3 regions of the Ruegeria sp. AE3 genome follow, and region 1 is predicted to be linked to each of the others. Evidence: riboswitches for the same ligand, from Rfam matches in the RefSeq annotation. Region 1 holds a riboswitch; each other region holds the start of a gene.
What was found. Region 1 has a riboswitch for cobalamin ahead of ACR0NZ_RS19660 (DUF4198 domain-containing protein). Riboswitches for the same ligand answer to the same signal wherever they lie in the genome.
Positions count from the first base shown of each region.

Region 2: linked by a shared signal. The riboswitch ahead of ACR0NZ_RS18520 (hypothetical protein) and the one ahead of ACR0NZ_RS19660 (DUF4198 domain-containing protein) in region 1 are both predicted to bind cobalamin.
Region 3: linked by a shared signal. The riboswitch ahead of ACR0NZ_RS06430 (DUF1636 family protein) and the one ahead of ACR0NZ_RS19660 (DUF4198 domain-containing protein) in region 1 are both predicted to bind cobalamin.

Region 1 covers NZ_JBQFZL010000022.1:12,564-18,782, reverse strand. Annotated here, with positions in the region: gene cbiQ (cobalt ECF transporter T component CbiQ) at 1-332, opposite strand, end outside; gene ACR0NZ_RS19670 (cobalt ABC transporter permease) at 332-895, opposite strand; gene cbiM (cobalt transporter CbiM) at 892-1,503, opposite strand; gene ACR0NZ_RS19660 (DUF4198 domain-containing protein) at 1,510-2,295, opposite strand; cobalamin riboswitch at 2,428-2,626, opposite strand; gene ACR0NZ_RS19655 (ROK family transcriptional regulator) at 2,748-3,938, opposite strand; gene ACR0NZ_RS19650 (substrate-binding domain-containing protein) at 4,128-5,147, shown strand; gene ACR0NZ_RS19645 (ABC transporter permease) at 5,255-6,219, shown strand, end outside.
Region 2 covers NZ_JBQFZL010000016.1:46,297-52,515, forward strand. Annotated here, with positions in the region: gene ACR0NZ_RS18500 (bifunctional 2',3'-cyclic-nucleotide 2'-phosphodiesterase/3'-nucleotidase) at 1-465, shown strand, start outside; RNA gene ffs (signal recognition particle sRNA small type) at 505-603, shown strand; gene rsgA (ribosome small subunit-dependent GTPase A) at 762-1,790, shown strand; gene ACR0NZ_RS18515 (alpha/beta hydrolase family protein) at 1,827-2,684, opposite strand; cobalamin riboswitch at 2,818-3,036, shown strand; gene ACR0NZ_RS18520 (hypothetical protein) at 3,128-3,535, shown strand; gene ACR0NZ_RS18525 (protein-tyrosine phosphatase family protein) at 3,527-4,039, opposite strand; gene ACR0NZ_RS18530 (DNA polymerase III subunit gamma/tau) at 4,212-5,975, shown strand; gene ACR0NZ_RS18535 (YbaB/EbfC family nucleoid-associated protein) at 6,165-6,219, shown strand, end outside.
Region 3 covers NZ_JBQFZL010000001.1:1,282,843-1,289,061, reverse strand. Annotated here, with positions in the region: gene cobN (cobaltochelatase subunit CobN) at 1-1,509, opposite strand, end outside; gene cobW (cobalamin biosynthesis protein CobW) at 1,513-2,568, opposite strand; gene ACR0NZ_RS06430 (DUF1636 family protein) at 2,573-2,947, opposite strand; cobalamin riboswitch at 3,042-3,246, opposite strand; gene ACR0NZ_RS06425 (NAD(P)-dependent oxidoreductase) at 3,349-4,344, shown strand; tRNA gene ACR0NZ_RS06420 (tRNA-Cys) at 4,522-4,595, opposite strand; gene ACR0NZ_RS06415 (protein-L-isoaspartate O-methyltransferase family protein) at 4,820-5,473, shown strand; gene ACR0NZ_RS06410 (TolC family outer membrane protein) at 5,568-6,219, shown strand, end outside.

The DNA of each region.
Region 1 (6,219 bases):
CCCTGCCAGCTTGCGGGGAACCCCCAGAGCGTAAACATCGGGTCGCCGGGCATGGAGAATGGCAACAACAACAGCATGAACAGGATGAACCCGTCCATCATGGCCATGCGTTTCAATGTCATCCGCCAGGGCAGACGCGACGCGGCAAGAAGCGAAAGGGACACCGCCAAAGCCGCGCACAGCGCTGTCAGCGAGGACACCGCCACTGTCACCACCGCGAAGACAACCGCCATAACGATCCGCATCCTAGGATCAAGCGGGTTGATCGCGCCGCGCCGCTGCGTGCCCGCTTTGACCAGCGTGCTTTCCTGTTGTCCCAGAACATGCGCCATCAGGCCGCCAGCTTGCGGCGTGCCGCAAAGTAAAAGCCCAGACCAAACAGACCGACGATATATCCGATCCCACCCAGAACAGTTTGCAGATCATTTTGTTCGCGGTAAGCCGCGATCTCGCGTCGTAGCGGGCGCAGCTCATCACGAACAGCCCTGGCAATGACCTGTTGTTGTTCATCGCTGAGCACCGCCGCTGTCTGGGCAGGTGCGTTTGTTGGCGGGGTATCAGGTTCCGCTTCAACGCCCATGATCCGGGCGACATCCGCAGCGGGCATGGTAACCTCGGCCACATGCCCGGCACCAAGGATTGCAAAGAAAGTATGGGCCACCGGCGCGTTTGGCGTGTAGATAAAGAACCCGTCTGCATCTGTTACGATACGGCCCAGCTCGGCTCCGTCCGGGCCGTTGACGATGACCTCGGTATCGCTTGCCATGTCGCCGTTGGAAAAGCCGATTTCGCCTTCGATGGCGTCACCGGATTTAAACACTCCGGCTATGACCTTATGCGCTAAGGCAGGTAGGGGTGCGCAGCACAGCGCCAGAACGATTGCCAGATACCTCATGCGACCGCTCGTTTGACAAACAGCTCGGGCTTGACCTTGCGCGCCAGCAAAACCGCGAACCCGGTCAGGATCGCCTCAATCGCCATGACAGGAATATGTGCAAAGAAAACAAGCTTGGCCGCAGGCAGGAAGGCATCCCCGGACAAGGCCAGTGAAAACGCAACCATGCCGGTTGTGGCGGCAATGGCAAAGGCACCGCCGACCCCGCCCCATATCGCACCTTGCAGCGGTGAGCCGTGGGCGATCAGGCGGCTAAAGATCAGTCCGGCCAGAACCGCGGGCAACGCGATGTTCAGGGTGTTGATCCCCAATACCGTCAACCCGCCAAAGCCAAAGAAGACGGCTTGCAGCAAAAGCCCGACGAACAGGGCCGGGAATGCGGCCCACCCCAGCAAAAGCCCGGCCATACCGTTGAGGATCAGGTGCACCGACGACGGACCAATAGGAACATGGATCAGCGATGCCACGAAAAAGCTGGCTGACAGCACCCCCGCAGTGGGGATGCGATCAAGATCCAGCGACCTGAGGCCCATGGCAATTCCACCCGCCGCAGCGACGGCACCGCCGATCACGACCGGGTTGGACAAGGCTCCGTCAACGATATGCATCTACGGTTACTCCAAATCCCAGGCGCGGATCCAGATGACCGCGTCCTGGCTGAGTTCTTTGCCATTGTGTTCGGTCACGGGACCGGCGCCGAGCGCTGCAAAACCCCAATATCCGGCTTTCGGAACGCCGAACGTGAAATACCCGTTATCATCCGAAGTTGCGACCAATGCACCACCCGGCAACGGCGAGACGGTCGGGGCCGAAGCAGCCGTGCTTTCCATGTCCGGTTCTGCGGCCATGTACTCGATCTCGATCTCGGCACCCGCAACTGGTTGGCCTTCTGCCATAACCCGACCCGTAAAGGTCGAACCCGCGATGATGTTGGTCGGTTTGTTGAGCGGGATGATCTCAACCGGCAAGCCCACCGGGTTCATCCAGTCGGTCGGCAATTCGTTGCGGTTCAAGAATGCCTTGGCGATCTGCTGGATATAGATATCCTCAGACCCCTCGTAATAGGGCTGGGGAACTGTCACCAGCACATAGTCGCCCGACCGTTTGACCGGAACATAACCCTTGAATGCCGCGCCTTCGTTTTCCCCGCCGGTGAAACGCACGGGTTCCAGAGTGTCCAGCAGGTCGGTTTTCTGACCGTTGTGGATCACGTAGAATTCCTGCGGCTTGTCCAGATCCATGACATGCCCGTTCGAGAACGGATGCCAGAAGATCAGCTTGACCGGAACATTCCCCGGTGCGTCGATCATGGTGTCAGAGGTGTATTCCAGCAGGAAATGCGCATTTGCCATCGCTGGAAGCGCCATCGCCACAGCGGCTGCAGAAAGCAGCTTGGTCATCAATAGTCGTCCTTGTCCCTTCGTACCAACCCCGGTACGAGATGCGTTTTGACTGCGGGGACGTCCAAGCCGAGCTGCTTTTTCAAGCATCCTGCTCCGACGCACATCCCGTCGCCGATTAGGAGTGCCCTTGTCAAAGGCACATGTCCGGCAGGTATCCTGACTTGCGGGTCAAAGCGTTGGGCTGGCCTTCCCGGATTAACTCCAGTGGCACTTCAGCCCTGCTCGCCGCTTACAGTTGCGGGTGCAGTTGCGGAATTGGGCCAAAGCCCGCACCGCATTCCCTATTGATTCCAGAGCACGCCCCGGAACCGGACATGCCGAGCGGCTTGCCAGACTTCTTCGGCATCCGTCAACGATCAATTGCGCTGGCTGTCAAAAAGTTCAGCGGGCAATGCCCTTTTTCCGGTTGATCCGCTTTGGATACAGGTCGGGGTTTTTCGGGGATGAACCTACCCTTCGAGCAGGTATCTTTCCGACAATGGCAAACTGGCCGCCCCCAATGACCGGGCATCCGGGCCCGCCGTCCCTGCCAGCACCAAGGGCCGTTCAAGCCCGGTCAGGTTCATGTCAGATAGTTTGACCTCAACCAATTCCACCAGCCGCGCCTTGATGCCTGCGGGCATCCAGCCATCAATCTTGACAGATTCGAAGTCGATCAGGCTGCAAGACGAGACGATGGCATGTGCGATCCCGTGCGCCGCCTGTTTCAACCAGTTCTCAAGGTGGGTTTCCGGTACGTCCCAATGCAGTGTCGTTTCCCAGATTGAACCGGCTGTTGCGGCATTTCCACCAACCGCACGCTCCAGCACATAAAGACTGGCGACATCTATCAACGGTTTCACTCCGCCTGCGTCGTCCGGCACAGGCAATGGACCAAGCGCACCGGCGTTTCCCCGCCCTGAAAAGATGGAGCCGTTCAGAACCACCCCGCCCCCGATGAAGAAGCCCACATAAAAATACAGGAAATCTCGTGGGCCTTCCGCCGGGCCAAACACCAGCTCGGCACCGCAAGCGGCCGTTGCGTCGTTCTGCAGGAATACCGGCAAGTCATAGCTTGCGGCCAGTGCGCCTTTCAGGTCCGCGTCACGCCACGGATCCATTTTCTCCTGCGGAACCTGCAATGTCTGCGCCCAGTCCCAAAGGTAGAACGGCATCGCAATCCCAAGACCCGCGATCCGGCTGCGCGCCTCGGGCGACAGTGACGCCATCACTTTGTCGAGGCTTTCTTTGGAAAAGCTCAGTGTCGCCTCGGGTGTCGGAAAATCATAGGTCCGCCGCTCGCGGTGCCTGACGTTGCCAAGGAAATCCGTCAGCACCAATTCGGTACTGCGCCGCCCGACTTTGAGCCCGAAGAAATAAGCGCCATCCGGGTTCAGGCGCATGGGAACCGATGGCTGCCCGACTTTTCCCCGGATCGGTTCGCCCCGCAGAAGCAGCCCATCGGTTTCCAACTGTCGCATGATGACCGAGACCGTCTGCGCCGACAGCCCGGTCATCCGCGCGATTTCAGATTTTGCGAGGGCCTGATGGCGCCGGACCAGTGACAGGACAAGCCGTTCATTTCGGGCCCGCATTCCACTTTGGTTGGTGCCGCGCATGTCTGGCTCGCGTACGCCAGTGGTATTGTCCAAAGAGTTCATTGCAGACACGGCCATCCCCTTCATGACGACAATGTTGAAACCCTTCCTTTCTGTCAATAATAAATAAGAGTGATTTATTTATTGACTCGAAATTCGAATCTTGTGATGGTTTTTATGTGAGATCGGGCCGGTTTTCGCCCGATCAAACGTATGCCCGGAAGGGCATTGGGAAAACTGGGAGGACTACCGATGAAACTTGCGAAACTTGCAGGCGCCACGGCGCTGGCGGTTACGGCCATGGCAAGCAGTGCAATGGCCGAAGGTGAAACCGTTTGCCTGATCACCAAGACGGATACCAACCCTTTCTTTGTTAAAATGAGAGAGGGTGCCACAGCTAAAGCCGAAGAGCTTGGCATGAAGCTGAAAGCCTTTGCCGGCAAAGTCGACGGAGACCACGAAACTCAGGTTCAGGCCATTGAAACCTGCATTCTGGATGGCGCAAAGGGTATCCTGCTGACCGCGTCGGATACGTCGTCCATCGTTCCGGCGGTGCAGCAGGCCCGCGATGCCGGGCTGCTGGTGATTGCGCTGGACACCCCACTTGAGCCTATCGACTCGGCCGACGCGACCTTTGCCACGGACAATTTCCTTGCGGGGCTTCTGATCGGACAATGGGCAAAAGCCACGCTGGGAGATGCGGCAAATGACGCCAAAATCGCCACGTTGGACCTTGCGGTCAGCCAGCCCACTGTGGATGTGCTTCGCAATCAAGGGTTCCTGCAGGGGTTCGGTGTTGATCTGGCCGATCCGAACGTGATTGGCGATGAAAACGACCCGCGTCTTGTTGGTAGCGATGTCACCGCTGGCAACGAAGAAGGCGGTCGTCGCGCCATGGAGAACCTGCTGGCCAAAGACCCGACGATCAACGTGGTGCACACCATCAACGAACCGGCGGCAGCGGGCGCTTATGAAGCGCTTAAGGCTATCGGGCGCGAAAATGACGTGTTGATCGTTTCCGTCGATGGCGGCTGCCCTGGCGTGCAGAACGTGGCGGACGGCGTCATCGGTGCAACATCACAGCAATACCCGCTGCTGATGGCATCGCTGGGCGTTGAGGCCGTCAAGAAATGGGCGGACGAAGGCGTGAAGCCCGAGAACACACCCGGTAAGGACTTTTTTGACACCGGTGTGGCGCTTGTGACGGATAAGGCCGCCGACGGCGTCGAGTCCATCTCGGTTCAGGAAGGCATGGACCTCTGCTGGGGTTAAGCTGAATGTTTGGAAGGCCGCTGCGCGGCCTTCCACTTATCAAAACCACCCACACGCCTGAAACCTTGCTAAAGTCGTCATAAACCTGACGCTTTGGGGGAAATTCTATGTCCGATTCTTCACGACAAGCTGACGATTTCGAAACCGCCGCAAAAGGCAGCCCGGAGCAAGTCGCCGAGTTTGACGATCACCAACGCGGATTTGTCGGGACGGTTCAGCATTTTCTGCATGTGAACCCGTCGCTGGTCCCGCTGATTGTCCTTGTCGCTGCCATCGTCATCTTTGGTGTCTTGCTGGGCCCCAAGTTCTTTTCGCCCTTTGCGCTGACATTGATCCTGCAACAGGTTCAGATCGTCGGGATCGTGGCCGCGGCGCAAAGCCTTGTGATCCTGACCGCAGGCATCGACCTGAGTGTTGGGGCCATCATGGTGATGTCGTCGGTTGTGATGGGGCAGTTTACCTTCCGCTATGGAATGCCGCCTACGATTGCGATTGTGTGCGGCCTTGCTGTTGGCTCGGCAATCGGGGCTTTGAACGGGTTTCTGGTCAGTCGCATCAAGCTGCCGCCTTTCATCGTCACCCTTGGCATGTGGCAGATCGTTCTTGCGGCGAATTTTCTTTATTCACAAAACGAAACGATCCGGTCGCAGGAGATCGAGGAACACGCCGCCATCCTGCAACTGTTTGGTGCCAAGTTTAACGTGGGCGGGGCGGTGTTTACCGTCGGGGTGGTCTTCATGCTGGCGCTGATCCTCGTCCTTGCATACGCGCTGCGGCACACGGCCTGGGGCAGGCATGTCTATGCCGTCGGGGATGACCCCGAAGCGGCAGAGCTGTCCGGTGTCAACGTACACCGCACGCTGATATCCGTGTACATGCTGTCCGGCCTGATCTGCGCCTTTGCGGGCTGGGCCCTGATTGGTCGGATCGGGTCAGTTTCGCCAACCTCGGGGCAGCTGGCCAACATTGAAAGCATCACGGCGGTCGTGATCGGGGGGATATCTCTTTTTGGCGGTCGCGGGTCTATTCTGGGGTCCCTGTTCGGTGCCCTGATCGTAGGCGTCTTTACGCT
Region 2 (6,219 bases), on a different contig from region 1:
GGGTACAATTTCGACATCGTGTTTGGACTGTCTTATCAGATCGACCCTACTCAGCTGCCTCGATACGATGCGCAGGGGAAAATGATCCATCCAGACCACAGGCGGATCAGCGATCTGACATATGCAGGCCGCCCCGTACGACCGGAGCAGATGTTCGTTATGGCGCTGAACAATTACCGCGCCAGCGGAGGCGGGCATTTCCCGCATGCGACAACGTCTGAGTTCATCAGCCTGCCACCGCTGAGCATCAAGGACCTTGTGCGGGATTACCTGGCGCAGCACCTTCCGCCCGATCCGATCGTCACGCAGCCCTACCCGTTCTCGCTGATGCCGCAGCGGGGCGTGACAACAATTCTTCGAACAGGTCCGGGCGCCCCGAAATATTTGGATGAGTTGCGCAGGTTCGATCCCGTGTTGCTGGGCTCGGATGGCAGGGGATTTGAACGCATCCGCCTGACGCTCTGACGGGTTGTCTTTTCCCGTTGCCTTCCCTATATCCGGACTCGAGAGGTTGGCGCGGGCGAGCGCCTCGCCAACCTGGTCAGGTCCGGAAGGAAGCAGCCACAACGAGCCCCGCTTGGGTCGATGTCCAACCTCTCACTTCGTGAACCACAGCCACAGGAGGGCTTTATGATTGTAGTGAAAACCCTTCGGGCAGACTGGTTCTGATTCACCGGAATCACCGGACTGCCTGAACACACGACCTGCGGATGCGCGCTTGCCATCCGTTGGCATTGCTGTTTCTGAAAACAGGCAGATAAATGTCTTATACGCTTTCGGACCTGGGATGGTCCTCTTACTTTGCCGCGCAGCATGCGGTTTTTCCTTCTGACACGCCCTTTCGTATCGCATCGGTACATCGGGACCGTCTGATCGGGCTGAGCCCGGATGGTGATATCCCTTTGCTGACACCGGATAATCCGACCGGTTCATATGCCGTTGGTGATTGGGTCCTTGCCGACGCCGAAAACCGCGTGCGTCACATTCTGGACCGGCGCAGCCTGCTGCAACGCAGGGCTGCCGGTACAGGTGCCGCAACACAACTGATAGCAGCCAATGTCGATGTGTTGTTCATCGTCAGCTCGTGCAACGCCGATTTCAACCTGCCCCGGCTGGAACGTTATCTGGCGCTGGCACATCAGGCCGGATGTTATCCTGTCGTTGTCCTGACGAAAGCTGACCAGTCGGATGACCCCGGCAGTTTCTCGGGACAAGTGCAATCTCTGGACCCTTTTTTGTCGGTACTGGCGATCAATGCGCTGGACCCGGCAGATATCGAAAAGGTTCTGGCATGGTGCCCCAAAGGCCAGACCGGCGCGCTGGTCGGGTCGTCGGGCGTGGGTAAAACGACGCTCAGCAACGCCATGACGGATCAAAACCTCGCCACCTCTGGAATTCGCGAAGACGACGCACGGGGCAGGCACACGACAACGGTGCGCGCGTTGCACCGGATGGGTAACGGTGGCTGGCTGATTGACACGCCGGGAATGCGCGCATTGCGTTTGTTGGACGCTCAGGACGGGATCGACAACGTGTTCTCGGACATCACAGAGCTTGGCCAAAGCTGCCGCTTTTCGGATTGTCAGCACGAGACCGAGCCCGGCTGTGCCGTGCAGAACGCAATAGGCAAGGGCGTTCTTGATCCGGCGCGGCTGGACCGTTGGCGCAAGCTGCGGCGCGAAGATCAGCGAAACTCGGAAACCGTTGCGCAATCGCGGGCGCGGGACAAGGCGTTCGGCAAGATGGTCCGCGGTGTCATGCAGGACAAGAAGCTTCGCAAACGGCCATAGCTGCAAGGTGTTATGGAAAACCTGCGTCGCGTCTGATCAGGCGATCAGGCGCGGCCAGACCGCTGCATTGCGCCGGGCAAATGCGCCTATGTGACCAATCTCCGGCAGCCCAAATTCGGCAGGCTTCAGAAGGTGGCGTCTGGCCCCGGGGCCATACAGATCGGCAAGGCGCCAAACCGCCTCGGGCGGAACCATCTGGTCGTCTTCGAACGTGAACAGATCCACAGCTGTTCCAGAACTGCCCCAATGCGCATCAGGCAAATTCTGCCCGATCTCGGGAACGTAGCTAAGAGGAGCTGTGCACCATTTGCGCCATTGCCAGTAGACCGAGGCGGGCAGGTCCGAGCCAAACCCAATTGCTTTGCCAGGCAGATAGCCAAGCGCCCGCACCATCAGCGGTGCATGGCCATACCAGAACAGCCCCGCCAACCCCCGATAGGGCCATGGGTGATCTTTCAAAGTCACCAGCCCCGAACACACACAGATCATACGGTCAATCTGGTTGATATCCGGCTGCACCGGCCCCAGCATCGCACCGACCGAATGGCCGATGGTCCAGTGCTGCGCCTTTGGAAACCGCCTGCGCATCTCGGCCCGTGCCGCCGGCATATCGATCAATGCCCAATCCGCCATTGTAGCACGCGCGTCTTTCAGGCGGCCGACCAACGAAAGCCCGTAGTCCCGATAGTCATAGGTCAGGCAAGCCATCCCCCGCTTGGTAGCCAGCCATCGCGCAAAATGGCGATAATAGTCACGCGGCACACCTGTAGCACTGTTCAGCACAACAACGGTTTCCGGCTCACCCACAGGCCGGTACAACCGCGCCGACAAGGTCACGGACCCTGACGGAAAGCTGAAATCTTCGATCAACACCGTCTGTTCCGTATCCAACATGATCCCCGGCTTTCACTGAAACAATCGGTTTGCCTGCCTTCAATGCCGACGACACTAGGCCGGAACATAATCCGCATCCAGCATGACCAAACGTCCGGCCTAAAGATCGGCTTGACTCGGAACGCGATCAGACGCTAGCGGTTGTGTGATGGTTTCCGGCCCCCACAAGAGGTCGGGATGAAAAGGGAACACGGTGCGGTTTGTCTGGTCACACAGACATCAACCAAGTCCGCGACTGCCCCCGCAACTGTAAGCGGTAAGCAATGCCGAAATACCACTGGCCTATGGGCTGGGAAGGTCGGCAGAGCAATGACCCGCAAGTCAGGAGACCTGCCATCGGAACTGAAACCGAAACTCGGGCGGGGTGTCCGGGCAGGTCCTGACGGCGAAATGCTGTCCCACCTGCCCCAATATTCCAGCCCACCACGCGCGGAGGGCGCAGGATGATCTGGAAGACAAAGTCACACGAATACAGCGCAACAGTGTGCCAGCGTACGGGCAAAACCTGCCCGGCTTTGGCGCGACTGGCCCGCTCGATTTCCGAAGCCATGGCGCAGGCGGTTTCGGCCACCAGCGAGGATTTCGAATTTGAAGGCAGCAGCGCGCTATCACATTGCGCGGAAGGGTGCATGGCAACGATCCGAGCGCGATCCGACAGCGTTCGCGTTTTCTGCGGGGCGCACCCTGATACGGCAATTCGGGACCTTGATGCCTATGCCGATTTGATCTTCGGACCTACATTCAGCACGCTGCCCTCGGGCATTGTCGCGAACCCGCCTTGCGCCATGATCGAGGTTTCAACGATCCGGCCTCGGAAAACCGGCTACGCACCCCAGCAGCTGTCAGCTTGATCCCACTTCCACCTGTGCCGGGGTGATCCGGGACGCCCAGGCCAGCTGCGCATCGGTTTCGACAGCGCAGGGGCGCACGGCCCGCAGGCGGTCCAGTGCGTCGCTGGCGCGTTCACCGCATTCAACCATCAGTCGCAGAACAATCATCCCGGATCTGCCGCACCCCCCACGGCAATGCACAAGAACCCGGCCACCGCCCGACAGCGCATGTCGGGCCGTGGCGCTGACCTCTGGCCAGGCCTTCTGAACCGCCTGCGTCGGTGCTCCAAAATCTTCGATCGGCAGGTGAACCCACCGGCTGGCACGGCTTTGGATGTCGCTGCCAAAGTGCTGCGCGCCATCCTGAAGCATTTCAACATCCGTCGTCATTGAAATCACAAGGCCCGGTTTCCACGCCGCAATCATATCCAGATCGCCGACGTAATCCCCGCCACGCCCGGGCATCGAAGTAAGGGCAAGCGTTCCGCCTCCGACCTGCAGAGCAAAAATGACCAGCTGCGACATGAAGTGCGTCCTCCCCCAAGCTACTCTTTACAAAATGAGTCATTAAATCCGCTGGTCCAGTTTAGTTGGAAACCAGTCCGTTTCTGAAACAAAAAATCATCTCGCCCCACAGTGGACGCGGACTGCCGCCGCCACTACGCTGTGCCGAAGCACCGAATCCGAGCGAGTAGACATGACAGACACGCCCAGCCCCGCCTATCAGGTTCTCGCCCGCAAATACCGCCCGGAAACCTTTGCCGACCTGGTGGGTCAGGACGCCATGGTGCGCACTCTGAAAAACGCTTTTGAGGCCGACCGGATTGCGCAGGCCTTTGTCATGACCGGCATTCGCGGAACGGGTAAAACCACCACGGCACGGATCATCGCCAAGGGCATGAACTGCATCGGACCGGATGGAACCGGAGGGCCGACAACAGAGCCTTGCGGTCAGTGCGAGCATTGCATCGCGATCATGGAAGGCCGCCATGTCGATGTGATGGAAATGGATGCCGCCAGCCGTACCGGCGTCAACGATATCCGCGAGATCATCGACAGTGTCCGCTATCGCGCAGCCAGCGCGCGCTACAAGATCTACATCATCGACGAGGTTCACATGCTCTCGACCAGCGCATTCAACGCGCTGCTCAAGACGCTCGAGGAACCGCCCGCACATGTGAAGTTCATCTTCGCGACCACCGAGATTCGCAAAGTGCCGGTCACGGTTCTGTCGCGGTGTCAGCGCTTTGACCTGCGCCGGATTGAGCCCGAAGACATGATCGGTCTGCTGCGCAAGATCGCCGGGGCCGAGGGCGCGCAGATTGCCGACGACGCACTGGCGCTGATCACCCGCGCTGCAGAAGGGTCGGCCCGCGACGCGACCTCATTGCTCGATCAGGCAATCTCGCACGGGGCCGGTGAGACGACGGCAGATCAGGTCCGTGCGATGCTGGGTCTGGCGGATCGAGGTCGTGTTCTGGACCTGATGGACATGATCCTGCGCGGTGACGCGGCAGGAGCGCTTACTGAACTGAGCGGGCAATATGCGGAAGGCGCAGACCCTCTGGCTGTGCTGCGCGATCTGGCCGAAATCACGCATTGGGTGTCCGTCGTAAAGATCACACCCGACGCGGCCGAAGACCCGACGGTTTCCCCCGACGAACGCACACGGGGCCAGCACATGGCCGAGGCTTTGCCGATGCGGGTTCTGACCCGGATGTGGCAGATGCTGCTGAAGGCGCTGGAGGAAGTCTCTGCGGCGCCCAACGCGATGATGGCCGCCGAAATGGCTGTTATCCGACTGACACATGTCGCCGATTTGCCCAGCCCCGAAGAACTGATCAAACGGCTGCAAGACGCCCCACCTTCGCCACCCGGCGGGCCGGGCGGGGGCATGTCAATGTCCCGGCAGGCCCCGGTGGCAACGCAATCCAACGCGACCCCGCCGCCTGCCTATGCATCGCCCCCGCGCGGCGCGGGTGGCGCACCGGTTGCCGCGCTGGCGCAGGATGCCCAGACGGCCCTGGCCCGCTATCCAACCTTCGGGCATGTAGTGGAACTGATCCGCACAAACCGCGATGTGAAACTGCTTGTCGAGGTGGAAAGCGGCGTGCGCCTTGTGTCGTACCAGCCCGGCCGGATCGAATTCACCCCGACGCCTCAGGCACCGTCGGATCTGGCGTCGCGATTGGGCTCTGCCCTGCAACGCTGGACTGGCAATCGGTGGGCCGTCTCCATTGTCTCGGACGGGGATGCGGCGACCATCGCGGAAGTGCGGGACCGGGCCGAACTGGCCCTGAAAGCCGAGGCCGAAGAACACCCGCTGGTTCAGGCCGTGCTGACGCAATTCCCCAAGGCAAAGATCATTCGGATCGAAACACCTGAACAGCGTGCCGCCAAGGTTGAGACCGAGGCCCTTCCCGAAGTCGAAGATGAATGGGACCCCTTCGAAGAGGATTAGCCCTAAGCTTGTGGGTCCAAGTTTCAAGAAACCGGCATACTCACGCCCCTCCACGAAACAACTGAGGGTGGGAATGCAGGCGCATGACTGATCGGTCGGCGACGCTCTGATCTGGACAGGCGGGAGACCTCTTGTGCCGCCTGCCTGCGGTCCGTATTTAGAACCAAACAGAAACACAGGAGACGACTGATGCTGAAAGGACTCGGCGGGCTTGGCGGACTGGGCGACATGGCCAAGATGATGA
Region 3 (6,219 bases), on a different contig from region 1:
GTGATAGTCGTCATCGCGCAGCTCGGGTGTTCCGCGTTCTGGTTGCAGTGCGACCAGTGCCTTGCCGCGTCGCAAAGCCGTGAAGTGAAACGCGTCATGAGCGAAAATTGGGTCTTGCTCGGGATCGCCCCATACGGTGTGCAGATCGGTGCGCAGGGTCTCGGGCAATTCAGCGAGTGCACTCAGATAATCCTCAAGCGGCCACGATACCCGGGCGTCCAAGAGTGTGTCGGCAATCGGTTCGGCAGCCGTGATGTCGTAGCCTTCACCGTGAAGATCAGACAGCATCGCTTCGGCTGAGGCCAACGCGTCGAGACCGACCGCATGGGCCATCTGCCAGTCTTTGCCTGGATATGTGGATAGTACCAACGCGGGGATCTGGTCTGCCTTGGGTTTGTCATTCAGGGCGAGCCAGCCCGATACCCGGTCGATGATCGCCTCGATCCGGTCCGGCTCGGCCCGATGCGCAAAACGCGAGTATTCCAGATGCGGATCGCGCTTGCCCGGCTCTTTGAAGGAGGCAATGCCTGCTGATATTCGCCCGTCCACTTCGGGTAATACCACATGCATGGCGAGGTCGGCAGGCGACAGGCCGCGTTCGGCCTCGGCCCAAGCCTTGCGTCGCGAGGTGGCGAGGGCGACCTGAAACACCGGCACATCCGCCGCGTCCAAAGGCGACGTGCCAGACGCGCCCTTTCCCGAGAATGAAGTGGCGTTGATGATGGCCGATGGTCTCAGGGCAACGACCTGTTCCCTGAGCCAGTTGGCAGCGGCCGGGGCCTTGAGCGACGGGGCGAACAAACCCACCGCCTGGAGCCCGCGGGCGCGCAAGCTGCGGATCAGGGCCGCGACCGGGGCTGTGTCTGCTGATGTCAGATAAGCGCGGTAGAAGGTTACGAGAATGCGTTTAGCATCGTTCTCGAACGCGGAATCCACCGGGATGACACCTTGTTCCGGGCACCACGCACCGCATTCGGGCACGGTTTTCGCGCCCATCACCGGGCCGGCATAAAGCCCTGCTGCTAACGCCATCTGGGCCAATGCGGCCTGCGCGGCGACTTCTCCGCCGGTATCACAAAGATGTGCCAGCCGCCGCAGGGTCGAGAGGGGCAGGGTCGAATACTCATCCAACCGAGTGTCTTCGCGCCCATCCGCCGGTAAAACGGCCAGCGCGACGCCTTTGGCCTGTGCCAGTGCCAGAACCTGTTGCAACCCGTAAGACCAATAGGGCACGCCACCGATCAGACGGATCAGGATGCCCTTTGCGCCTTCAAGTGTCTGTTCAACATAGGTGTCGACGGACAGGGGGTGTTTCAATGCAGCAAGATTGGCCAGCCGCATCGTGGGCATCCGCCCCTCAGGTCCGCCGCCGCGATGCCAGCCCTCCGCGAAAGCGCCCAGGTCACTGTCGGAAAAGGACAGTACAACCAGATCGGCCGGGCTTTGGCCCAGATCGGTTGGGGTCTCGGTTTCCTCGAGCCCGTGGCTTTCGCGAAAGACGACGTGCATGACTTACTCGGCAACCTCGGTCACACCCACTAGGATATCACGGATCTCAGCCTCTTTGATGTCGTCATGTTCGGCAATGACGACCAGGCGCGAGCGGCGCACCTCACCGGGTTCCCACGGGCGGTCGTATTGGTGACGAACCCGTGCGCCGACAGCCTGAACCAGCAGGCGCATCGGTTTGCCTGTGACGGCGGCATAGCCTTTGACGCGCAGGATATTCAGCTCAGTTGCCAGACGTTCAATCCTGGCAACCAGTTCCGCCGGGTCGGTCTGTTCCGGCAACTCGACGATGATGCTTTCGAAATCGTCATGCTCATGATCGTGATGGCCATCGTGATGTGACGGGCGCGCGTCCATGTCATCTTCGGCGGCAGCCTCAAGGCCAAGCACGACGCGTACGTCGACGACACCCTCGGCAACCTCGACGACGGGAAGCGGGCGCGGCGCCTCAGCGGCGATGATCTGTTTAGCTTTCGCGACACCTTCGGGACCTGCCAGATCGGGCTTGGTCAGCAGGATGATATCCGCGCACGAGATCTGATCCTCGAACACCTCGGACAAGGGTGTTTCGTGGTCGATCGAGTCATCAGCCAGCCGTTGGGCATCCACCGCTTCAACGTTCGGAGCAAAGCGACCGGCGGCCACGGCCTCGGCATCGGCCAGCGCAATAACGCCATCAACGGTAATTTTCGAACGGATATCAGGCCAATCAAACGCTTTCAGCAGCGGTTTGGGCAGTGCAAGGCCGGATGTTTCGATCAAAATGTGATCCGGGCGCGGTTCCAGCGCCATCAGCGCCTCGATGGTCGGGATGAAATCGTCGGCCACGGTGCAGCAGATGCAGCCGTTTGCCAGTTCCATGATGTTTTCCGCAGGGCATTCCGGAATCGCGCAGGACTTCAGGATGTCGCCATCAACACCCACATCGCCAAACTCGTTAACAACAATCGCAAGGCGCTTGCCCTGCGGGTTCTGCATCAGATGGCGCACCAGCGTGGTTTTGCCCGAGCCCAGAAAGCCGGTGATCACAGTGACGGGGAGTTTTTCAAGGTTCGACATGATCTCAGGCTCCAATCGGGGGAATGCGCGAGGCGCAGTTTTTGCGGAAATGTTCAGGACGGTCGCGCCATTTCACCAGACCATCGCCTGTGGCCAGATACTTAGTCGCGCCATCGATGATGACATCGACGTGATCGATTTCGTTCAGATTCTCGTAAACAAAGGTCCAGCGATCCGGCCCGCCCCGAAGCACGATGGAACAGCCCTGATCGCAGTTCGAAAGGCATTCGACCGGTTTCAGAATGATGCCATCCGGCAGGACAGCCTGTTCCAGGGCCTTGTGCAACAATGTGCCGGGTCGCTCAGCGTCATCCTCGACGGGCAGACCCCGGCGGCAAGTCGTGCAGACCAGTAGCTCTACCGGTGCGTTCTCGCTCATGTCTCTCATCCCCCCAAATCCTCTTCGCGGGGGACGGGGTTTCATGCGGGCACCACGTCTGCACATGGACCCGACACCGGAACACCCCGCCCGGTTTCAACTTCGGGTGTTGGCAGGTCTCCCGGCTTGCGGATGCCAGAGCGGTCGCTCTGTCGGATGTCCCGCCTTCCCGGCACAGGCCAGTGGCATTGGGCATCCTCTCCGGTCACGGTCGCGGGGGCGGCTGCGTTTGGCGGATGAACCGTTGACGCATTCCCTTTTCATCGGCTGTCGCCGACACCAACGACAGGGACATGCGGCACCGCTGACCCGCTTGTCAAGCGGTTCGCGCGCAACAAATAAGCCAAGGAGAAAAAAGCGACCTGTAGGCGTCGTTCGGCGGCATGAAGAATGTGTTCGGTATGTGGTCGCATGACGGGAAAACGACGAACTTGGAGATGCGTCATATGAAAGTGGGATTTATCGGTCTGGGTAACGTAGGCGGCAAGCTTTCGGGATCCCTTTTGCGCAACGGCATTGATCTGACTGTGCATGACCTGAACGCGGATCTGGTGGCCGAGTTTGTCGCCAAAGGTGCAAAGGCGGCTGAGGGGCCCGCCCAGTTGATGCGCGATTGCGATGCGGTGATCACCTGTCTGCCGTCTCCGGCAGCATCGGATGCAGTCATGCAGGAGATGTTGCCCGAAGTGGGCCCCGGCAAGATCTGGATGGAGATGTCGACCACGGACGAGGCCGAAGTCAAACGCCTGGGAGCCGAAGTCATATCGCGCGGCGGTGCGGCCGTCGATTGCCCGGTTTCTGGCGGGTGCCACCGTGCCGCGACGGGCAATATCTCGATCTTTGCGGGCTGTGACCGGGAAACGTTTGAACGAATTCTGCCGTTCCTGACGACAATGGGTCGTCGGGTTTTGCACACCGGCGAACTGGGCTCGGCCTCGGTGCTGAAAGTGATGACCAATTATCTTGCCACCGCCAACCTGATCACCTGCGCCGAAGCACTGGTTACGGCAAAGGCTGCGGGGATGGATCTGAACACGACCTATGAGGCGATCAAAATCTCGTCCGGCACGTCCTTCGTGCACGAAACCGAAAGTCAGGTCATCTTGAACGGGTCGCGCGATATTTCCTTCACCATGGATCTGGTGAAGAAGGATATCGGTCTGTTTCAGGAGGTCGCCGACCGCGCCGGGGTGCCACTGGAAATAAACCCGGTGATGATCAACATCTTTAACGATGGTATCGCACGCTATGGCGAACGCGAGCTTTCACCAAATATTATCAAGCGGCTGGAAGAGGCAACCGGCCTGGATATCACCGCCCCGGGCTTCCCTGCCGAAATGACGGATGATGAGCCGGAGGAGCCGGGATACGAGGTTGTGCCACAAGGGCGCGCCTGAACGTAAAGCACATACCAGACAAAATCGCGCCCCGTGAACGAGCAGGGGTAGGCAGGTGTTCCGAAAAACACGCCATATCTGGCCCGCAATTCGACAGAATCGCGGGCCTTGAACGTCTTGAAATACCAAGCGTCGCACGCGTGCACTGCGGGGTTAAGTCAGCGATTTGGATGTGATTGGAGGCGAGTACCGGAATCGAACCGGTGTACACGGATTTGCAATCCGCTGCGTCACCACTCCGCCAACTCGCCTTTTCAAGTAAAATCAAATACTTGCTGTGGTGTAACTGGGTTTTTAACAGCTTTCCTCGGGGGCGTCCAGTGGATTGCGTGCGAATTTGCCGGCAAGACTGAAATTTGCCGAAGTCCATGCCCAAGAAGGTGATCACGATTCAGGTTGCGGCAACAGGGGCGTTGCTGGAAGGTTCAGGATATGGCACAAGCCCGACATCTTTGGGAATGAGACGAGATATCCAATGACTGACTTCGCAGCCCGGCGCCGCACAATGGTTGATACACAGATCCGCCCCTCTGACGTCACCAAGTTCCCGATCATTGAGGCTATGCTGAGTGTTCCGCGGGAAAGCTTCGTACCCGATTCTCAACGCGAGGCGGCCTATGTGGACGGCCTGATTGATCTGGGTGGAGGGCGCAGCATGCTGGAGCCGCGGACCCTGGCTAAAATGCTGGACGTGCTGAACATATCCAAGGATGAGATGGTCCTCGATATCGCTCCGGCAATGGGATATTCCACGGCTGTCACCGCACGGATGGCTGAGTTGGTTGTGGGTGTTGAATGCGACGAAACCCTTGCAGCCGAGGCGCAAAACCTCTTGGCCGAGGCTGACGTGCACAACGCCATCATCCACGTCGGCGCGTTGGAACAGGGTGTGGCGGAACACGGCCCCTATGATGCGATCATGGTGCAGGGCGGTGTCGAGCAGGTGCCCGATGCCCTGTTGGATCAGCTCAAGGACCACGGTCGGATCGTGTGTCTGTTTGTCAACGGCAACCTGGGTACCGTGCGGATCGGTCGAAAAACCGGTGGTCGCGTCAGTTGGCGTGATGTGTTCAATGCCCATGCGCCGGTTCTGGAAGGTTTTTCGGCAGAGTGTGCATTTTCGCTATAGTCCGCCGATAGATTTTTCTATCGCCTTGATTAGTTGAAAAGAAGGCCGCAAACTGCCTGTAGGGCAGTGTAATTTCGTTTGAGAGGATTTTGGTATGCGTGGTTCGGCGACAGGTAAGCTGGTCAGGGCGTTTGCTGTGACCGCAGGACTTGCCATGAGCGTGATGCCAGGGCGTGCAGCGTGGGCAGACAACATAACGGATGCGTTCATCGGCGCGTATAACACCAGTGGTTTGCTTGAGCAGAACCGGGCGTTGCTGCGCGCGGCGGATGAAGATGTGGCCATTGCGCTTTCTGCGTTGCGGCCAATCATCAACTGGACCGTGCAGGTCAGCCAGGATTACACCCGTTCGCGGGTCAATAACGTCGTGACGACAAACGAGCCGTCGCGGTTCTTTTCGGGCCTGACGTTGAGCCAGCTTTTGTATGATGGCGGCGCGTCGGTGCTGGGCAAGCAGTCGGCGCAGGAAACGGTGCTATCGACCCGGCAAACCCTGATCGATATCGAACAACAGGTTCTTATCCGCGCAGCAAATGCCTATCTGGGCGTCCTGTTGCAGGAAGAGACCGTGGCGATCCGCCAGAACAACGTGGATGTGTCGGCAGAGGAACTTAGGGCGTCGAATGACCGCTTCGAAGTGGGCGAAGTAACCCGGACGGACGTCGCATTGTCCGAAGCGCAGCTGGCAAGCTCTCAGGCGGATCTGGCTGTGGCACGCGGTGAATTGAGCATTGCCCAGGCCGAAT